Regions from separate parts of the Desulfosporosinus sp. FKA genome, predicted to be linked through region 2. Evidence: riboswitches for the same ligand, from Rfam matches in the RefSeq annotation. Region 2 holds a riboswitch; the other holds the start of a gene.
The links. A riboswitch is a leader RNA that binds a small molecule or an ion and turns the genes downstream of it on or off. The one in region 2 is predicted to bind cyclic di-GMP.
Positions count from the first base shown of each region.

Region 1: linked by a shared signal. The riboswitch ahead of B5771_RS09500 (response regulator) and the one ahead of B5771_RS14065 (hypothetical protein) in region 2 are both predicted to bind cyclic di-GMP.

Region 1 is NZ_NAHZ01000026.1:119,928-124,145, forward strand. Features, by position in the region: gene B5771_RS09490 (YqeG family HAD IIIA-type phosphatase) at 1-126, opposite strand, end outside; gene B5771_RS09495 (DUF4405 domain-containing protein) at 388-1,374, shown strand; cyclic di-GMP riboswitch class I at 1,582-1,669, shown strand; gene B5771_RS09500 (response regulator) at 1,803-2,183, shown strand; gene B5771_RS09505 (hypothetical protein) at 2,255-2,503, opposite strand; gene B5771_RS09510 (efflux RND transporter periplasmic adaptor subunit) at 2,779-4,008, opposite strand; gene B5771_RS09515 (efflux RND transporter permease subunit) at 3,998-4,218, opposite strand, start outside.
Region 2 is NZ_NAHZ01000030.1:35,442-39,659, forward strand. Features, by position in the region: gene B5771_RS14055 (transglycosylase domain-containing protein) at 1-900, shown strand, start outside; gene B5771_RS14060 (Imm70 family immunity protein) at 1,104-1,667, shown strand; gene B5771_RS14065 (hypothetical protein) at 1,727-1,981, opposite strand; cyclic di-GMP riboswitch class I at 2,194-2,278, opposite strand; gene B5771_RS14070 (putative sulfate exporter family transporter) at 2,711-3,727, opposite strand; gene B5771_RS14075 (LysR family transcriptional regulator) at 3,961-4,218, shown strand, end outside.

The DNA of each region.
Region 1 (4,218 bases), on a different contig from region 2:
ATTCCAAGGTGTCATGGTATTGTCTAAATCGATAATGAGCCCCTTAATTCCATCTCGAACAAGTTGCTCAACAAGAATGAGATCTATGGAAGGAGCTTGAAGTGTTGGTCGAAAATAGTCAAACATTGAACCCTCCAAGTATAGAACTTTTCATAATTATACCTTAGATAACACGTTTCAAGCAAGTCGACAGGCTATTAATTTAAATTAAATTAGTGTCTAACTTTTCTCGAGTCACTTCTCAAAAATTCCAATTCCCTATGGAAAATCAGCCAACGATGCGGAAATGAATTTATTCAGATTAATTTCAGGAAAACACTTTATATTAATAATAAGGCAAAAACATCGACCAAATGAAACTATAAATCTTTTAAGGAAGTGAGTTCATTGAATTGTAAACCGCCTTTAAAAATAGCTCTCGATTTTATAATGATCATTATTTACTTGCTTTTATTAAACCCTTTTGATACTGGCCTGGTTTTTCACGAAATTGCAGGACTCTTAGCAATCACTCTTTTTATCCTTCACATCTTGGCAAACTTGACGTGGGTTAAAAATATCTTCAAATTTCAATTCGGAGGAAAATCAGCAAAGAAACTATTATTTATGTTCTTAATTAATATTGGATTATTCCTTTGTGTTAGTACTATAGCCATAACCGGCATTCTTATTTCTCAAGTGCTTTTTCCTGCTGTATCAAATGGAAATTCTGATTTTCTTGTAACTGTTCATAAAGTTGTCTCATATTGTTGCCTTGTCATAATATCCATACATGTTTTATGGCATCGAAAGTATTTGTCTGCCTCCTTAGGTAATATGCTTGCAAATGATGAAAGAAAGTTTGTACTAACTTTAGGAATAGGGTTAATAATGGGTATTATATTTGACCGTAATATACTAGGATCTAATAAATGGTCAAGTAATCCCTCGAATCCTCCAACTGTCTCAATGCGAAATTCGCTAAATCTCCCTAACAAAAACAACACAAATCGGGGAGACAGTCCAAATTCCAACCAGGCTTTTGAGAACACTCAAGAACTTAATCGCCCTAGTTTGTTTGATTATCTTGGAAACTTGTTTTGCACAGGCTGTAATAAGCATTGTCCTCTTATAAGCCCAGGATGTAATAAAGGTGAAGCACAAATGCAAGCAGCTAAAACAGAATATCAAAACTTATATGGTCAAACTTCAAGTAACACCACAATAGACCAGGGAAACGAATACAATAGCAATAATAATAATAGTAATAACGATGGCTATAAAATACCAAATCCTCAAGAAGAAAATCATCACAGAAACAATGGTCAATTTAATGATAGGACATTTCAGAAGCATCATCATAGTGGCTATCATAAAACAGGATTCCGAGCATAAGCAGATCCATGGCTGTAGCTTCGTACAATTATACCTAAATAGGTGTGTGCTGCAAAATAGCTATCGAAGATCGAAAAAAATATTTAACAAAAAATTAGGCGGTTAATGTATTATCTTAAGGTTTAAATTATGTTGTAATTTGTTAAATTTTGTCTTATAATATCTTATAATATAAGAAAAGTTCTGATTTTCTCGGAACCAACATAATATACATTAGGGCAAATTGTTCGAAAGGACAAGACGCAAAGCTAAAGGGTCTAACTTCCATTGGGAATATGACAGCCTGGCTGCAAACTAAGAAATGTAAGCAGCTTTCGTTGCTTACATTTCTTAGTTTCAAAAACAGTTATTTTACTTATATTGCGTCATATACATACCATAATTCCCATACATATGTAGGAAAGCTATGGAAAGAGAGATGGATTTGCTTGAGTCAAGGTTCTTTACTAATCGTTGATGACAATCTTGGAATTCGAAGTCTCCTGAATGCTCTTTTTTCTTCGAAAGGGTACACCGTATTGACTGCCACTTCAGGAATCGAAGCATTGTCATTGGCGAAAGCACAGTTGCCCGATTTAATAATATCTGACATCAAGATGCCGGGCCTGAACGGCTTAGAGCTTCGAGAACAACTACATCGTTATAATCCAAACATTCGAATCATTTTAATGTCCGCTTACACGGATCAACAAGAGATCAACGAAATACTTCGTAATGGTGATATCGATTATGTAATGACTAAGCCTTTTGATTTGGAAGAGCTCAGCATTGCTGTTGATACCTTATTATTAAACGAAAAGCATCAGTAATGTTGGTCATAGCTAAAGCCCTCATCTGTGAGGGCTTTAGCTATACACGCTATGAGCTAAGTGAGATAAATCTATTTGGCACAAAGTTTTTTGCTATCTCTGTTAAAATTAAGAATTATATTGGTATTCTTCTCGACAGAATCTGGAAGCAAAGCATACCCAAGAGTCATTTCCATTAAACTCTTACATGTTTTCCTTTGCGCCACGGTACAGCCAATATCTTTTAATTCCCTCGCGCTTAGCTTTACACCTCGAGCCGCAGCATCACAATAATAATACGAACCGTTAACATTCATCCCTTCATTAATATATGGACACATTTTAAATTCCCCCTTTAAAATATACCTTAAAAAGCTTTAGGCAGCTTATAAGTACCGAAAAAATAGTTTTGTCACATAATTCACAATTGAAGTTATTATTTGTGATTGTGAATACTATCACTAGGGATACTATACCACAGATTTATCTTAAAGTCACTATAAATTTGCTCACCATAAACGAAAATACCGCCTGCATGACGAAACCCCTAGACACAGTTCTAATGTCTAGGGGTTTCCTTTTATCTCACATAAACTATTTTAATATCAATAGACTTTTATTCCGACTTACTACTTCCTTCGACAATATTCACCTTTTCTCCCTCGTTTAAAAAGCTCTGTCCTTCTGTAACTACCTCCATACCCTTTGTGATATTTCCTTTGACTTCGGTATTTTTATTATCAGAAATACCAACCGTTACTGCTATTTTTTTAACTTTTCCATTAACAACTGCATAAAGATAATTTACATTATTCTCTATGTTGAGTGCTTGATTGGGAACGAGCAATATGTTACTTTCACTTTCGGCCGGCAGCGATACTTTAATAAACATACCTGCAGTTAAACCACTTTGTGAATTATCAATTTTTACTTTCACTAAATACGAATTGTCCTTCGCATCCGAGTTAGGACTAATCGTAGTAATAACTCCGGAGACCTTTTTGTCCTTCAGGGCATTTATGCTCACAGGTACAGTTTGACCAACCTTAATTTTACCGATAACAAGATCCGGAACACTAATTTCTGCCACCATACTGCTGGAATCAATAACCGTAACGGAACCTGATTGGCTACTGACCATTCCTCCAACTTTAACGTCTTTGGCAGAAACTACTCCCGAGATAGGGGATACTACGGTTAGATTATCAAGCTGGACCTGAGCTGCATTAACACTTGCCTTCGCTTGTTCGACTTGTGCTTCTGCTGCTGACACTGCTAAATCATCTTTAGCGGCATTTAACTCGATAGCAGCATTATCATATTTTGTTTTGGCGCTGTCTAAATCCTGTTTAGAAGCAGCTCCTCCATCATACAAAGCTTTTTCATTATTATAATCTTTTTGGGCATCGTTATAAGTGATTTGAGATTTTTCTAAGGTTTGTTGTGAGCTCAAGCGTGTTTTTGCGAGGTTTTCCTCTGCCACGGCTAAGGACTGCTGTTGTATTTGCAGCTGAGCTTGAAGATCAGACGCATCAATTGTAAAGAGAACCTGTCCGCTGGAAACCTTGGAACCAATATCAACATTTAAACTGGCTACTCTTCCCCCAGTCTTGGGAAAAACCTGTATTTCCTGGACAGGATCAAATTTACTGGCGTAGTCAACCATAGTCGATAAAGAACCAAGAGCGACCTTTTGCGCTTTTACATTTTTCACAGTAACTGCTGGAACTTCAACTTTTCTATGCTTTAAAGCATAATTCCCACCTAAGGCAGCAGCTATTACCAGTAGACCGATAATTATAGTTCGTTTCTTAATCTGCCTGATTCTACTAAGATTAAATTTCAATTTGTGGAACCTCCCCGGCATTTATTGTTTTTCTTTTCTTTGAAATACGATGCTTTAAATCGTCCATTAAAGTATAAACTACCGGCAAGACAATGGGCGAAAGGAGCGTAGACATGACCATGCCTCCGATGATTACGATAGCCATACTCTTTTTCATTTCGCTTCCTTCACCTATGGAAAGAGCAACAGGCAGCATGGAAACAATCATAG
Region 2 (4,218 bases):
GAAGATAACAACCCCATCGCGAGTATTGGAGGGTTCACAGAAGGAGTATCACCTGTTGAGCAAGCCGGGGGCTTCTATACTTTAGCGAACGGCGGAAGGTATGCTCAGCCCAGTTGTGTCACAAAGATTGACAATCTGGGGCAAACGATTTATAAAAACAGCCGAGAAGTGAAAACGATTTATTCACCGGAATCTGCCTATATGATGACCGATATTCTTAAAGGAGTTATCAGTTCGAACTATGGCACTGGGCACAATTTAAAAATTGATGGCCAAATAGTTGCCGGGAAAACTGGTACTACGGAAAACAGTAAAGATGGATGGTTCTGCGGTTATTCATCATATTATACAACCGTTGTATGGTGCGGGTATGATATCCCCAAGGAAGTTGACAATTTGTTCGGCTCTACCTATCCTGGACACATTTGGTTGAACTATATGACCAAGATACATGAAGGTCTCCCAAAAGCAGATTTTCTCCAACCACAGGGAATTGTTTTTAAAACTATTGATTGGCGGGGTAATCCTACCGACTTTGACACAGGAACTCAAGATATGTTTTCTAAAACTTGTTTAGAGAAGGGTTTAGGAGGGCAGATCGGCGTGAACGTGTCGCAGTCTGCAAAAGACGGTTCAAATATAACCAATCGAGTAATAATTCCCAAAGAGAATCAAATTCCCCAACCAACGGACCAGGAGACAAAAGCTGAACAAGATGCCGACGCTGCTCTAGCAGCCCTGGAATCATTAACACCTCAAAGTTCAGCAGAGAATAGGGAAGCTGTTTTTTTAGATGCTCAAAATAAGATAGGAAAAATAAAGGATAAGGATAGACGTTCTTCCTATCTAGATAGAATAAGTGATGTGCAGAGAGTATTGGGTATTGGGGGTTCATATTAACCAAAGAGTTGATAATTTACCGCTTAATGTCTTAAAAAGTTTTTTGGTATGACGCTGGATAAGCGTCTTTCTTATTCTCCAAGAGATATTAACATGATTAGAGTGAGTAATTTGTGCTTTTGGCATTAATTTTTGTGCCATAAGGCACTATTTAAAGGTTTTATATCCGAGTATTATATACTTATTTAAGAAGTAAGCAGACCATGCCAATTGTAACTGCTCTTCGGAACTATAATCAACCTAATCCTCTTGCTCAAATTCGGATGTTAAGGAGATTCGTTGCTTATGAGAAGAAGATAGTAAAGACTATGGAAAATCGGAAATATTTGAGCTTAAGTAAAATTAATGAGGTGATTAGTATGGCAATCGGTTTTAAAATTGATTTTTTGTCCTATCAGGCCAAACATCGCGATTTGTTCCATTCATTTTGCTCTACCATTAGCTACTATCTTGAACCTAGAGGTTGGGGAACAGAATTTCCATATTTACTAATCCACTTCTATAATGGAAAGCTTGATTGGGTTGACGTACCGAAGCTGATAGGTGAGCTTAAAGATATACGTGAAAGATTGAAGTACATAGAAACAACAGATATTATTTTAGATATTGAAGATTTAAGTGAAAGAGGATCGCTGAGGAAAAGAGAATGCAGTAATTACTCCAATTTAGTGAATTGTTTTCTTGTAAATGATGGCCGGGATTTATTTGATCTTTTGTTAAAAACCTTGGAAAACTCATTAATTGAAACTGATAAAGAGATTGCTTAAGAAACCCTTCTTTTTTTATCCAAACGTAAGACCCCCACTTCTTCAAGTGGGGGTGGTTCTTATTTGTTCATTGAAAACAGGAGAATTTTGTTAACGTTTAACCCATAAATCTCCACTTTAGATAAAAAATTGTTTTCGGATAACATTTTCCGAGAAATGTTTTCAGCTAGTTGTTTGCCTTCTGGATCTGGGTAGATATATGTCAGAATTGTAACAGTTTCTCCGTCGACTTGGATATCTTTAATTAAGGGATACCAAGAAGCTGAGGAATATGTATGTTTAATAGTTTCTTTGGCAGTGGCAGAAGATATCATACTAGATGACCCTCTTGTGAGAATGGTGTGCGTAGAAAGTAGGCCTAAAAGCAAAATGCCTATTATAAATAGTATTAAAACTATCTTCTGGATACCTATGGGCTTAGAATACCAGGTTTCTATACTCTTCATAAGACCTCACCCCAATTTCTGCCATTTAAAACAAAAAGCTGCTTTATCCTTAGAATAATTGCCTTTTTGTTAGACGACGGTTCGGAAGCTTGGCGACCATCAGCATTACCTGGAAGGCCCATAGCTTTGCGCCCTTAATTTTCACTAAGTTTGCTTTTGTCACAATATAAGGGGCTGAATAGATTTCGAATAATCTCGAAATACAGCATTTGAAAGAAAATAATGACGATACTTTTACAATAAGTATAGACAATATACGGGTTAAGTCCTAATGGTAATTGTGATCAATTATAGACAGTATAGGTCATTTAGCCAAACCAATGGGCCTATAGTCCTATTTGCAGATTCTAGCTCAATTTTGTTCGAAATTTGGATGTAATTTTGAGTCATGATCACCTTAATGGGAAAAGCATAAACGGTGGGGTGGTATTGGAAAGGGGCGTAGACCAAAATGGTTTCTACGCCCTTTCTAATGGTGAAGTACGGGCAAAGACAATGATGAATTGTGAATAGTAATTTCTAATACATTACATATAATATTTATATTTTTGAGCTTCTCAGAATTTGTTAAGCTAAAAAGGATTGATTTGGAATCGCCTAAAACCAAAGTGTAAAATATGAGAAGGCTGAAAGGACAATTGAGGCAATAAGCATGGCCAAAACCGGCCGCAAGGCCCGGCTGCGTAAATTGGATAAATGAACATTGAGGCCCAGGCCTACCATGGCGGCAGCTAATAAAAACGGACCAATGTCGTTTGAAATTACTGATAAAATATGTTTAGGAATAGGAAAATAGGTACCGATAATACTTGTAATGAGAAATCCAAGTAAAAACCAGGGAAATGGCGCTTTTTTGGCAGTCTCCTGACCATTTTTACGTGTCCAAAGGGAAAGAATAAGACTTAGAGGAATGAGTAAGAAAACTCGACCCAGCTTGGCTAATAAGCCAATCGTTAAGGCTGTTGGTCCTGCCGTTGCCGCAGCCGCAGCAACATGACCAATCTCGTGCAAACTAATTCCGCTCCAAATGCCAAATTGAACTGCTGTAATTGGGAGTATGGGGCGAATCAAAGTGTAGCCAATCGCGAACAGAGTGCCTACTAAGGCGATAATACCTGCTCCGAGGGCTGTATCCTCATCATCGGCGTTAACAATCGGAGAAACGGCAGCAATAGCAGCAGCACCACAAACACCTGTACCGATGCCTAAAAGAAGGGAGAGCATCTTTTCGCCTTTAAAAAGTTTGGCAAAAAGCAATGTCACACTGATTGCAACAATGATGCTTAAGGTGTCATGAATTAGCAGCAGGCCTCCTTGGTTTAAAACAATATCAATGTTGAGCTTAAAACCATAAAGAATAATTGCAAAACGAAGGATCTTATGGGCAGAAAATTGTATTCCGGTGCGGATATCTTCCGGATAACCGAAAACGTTGCGATATAAAACTGCAATCAAGATTGAGGTGAGCATAGCGCCTATTCTGTCAAGGACTGGCAAATCCGAGGCGATTGTGCCGATCCCTGCAATAACAAAGGTAAATAAAATACCCCCGTACAATTTGAATAAATTAGATTTTTGTAAAGTGACCGCTGGAATTTCGATGTTGTGAGACATTTTTTCAACCCTTCCATGCCATGCAAAATTTCCTGAAAGCTTTTTAACCTATTGTTCCGGAACAGGTTCATTGTTAAAGACCTTAATTTCAGGTTTCTGCACTTAAATATAAAGGCTGTAATTTAGACTTACAATCTAGATGTCTAATGTTAAGCATATGGTTATTTAATACGTACATGCATTTTTAAGCGAGGGCATTACTTTTAGGCCTATTGTTAAGGAGGTTATGAGTCTTGATTACGGAATCTCTAAAAGTATTTGTGACAGTTATCGAGCAAAACAGTTTTTCTCGCGCTGCTGAAGAGCTGTTTTTATCCCAGCCAAGCGTCAGTCTCCACATCCGCAACTTGGAAAATGAGTTCGGTGCCAAACTTCTGCATCGCTCTTCAAGGCGTTTAAGTCTTACTCCGGCCGGAGAAGCTTTATTCCGGCATGCCCGAGAGATTCTCAGTCATTATGATCAGGCCAAAAGTGAAATTGATGATCTTCGC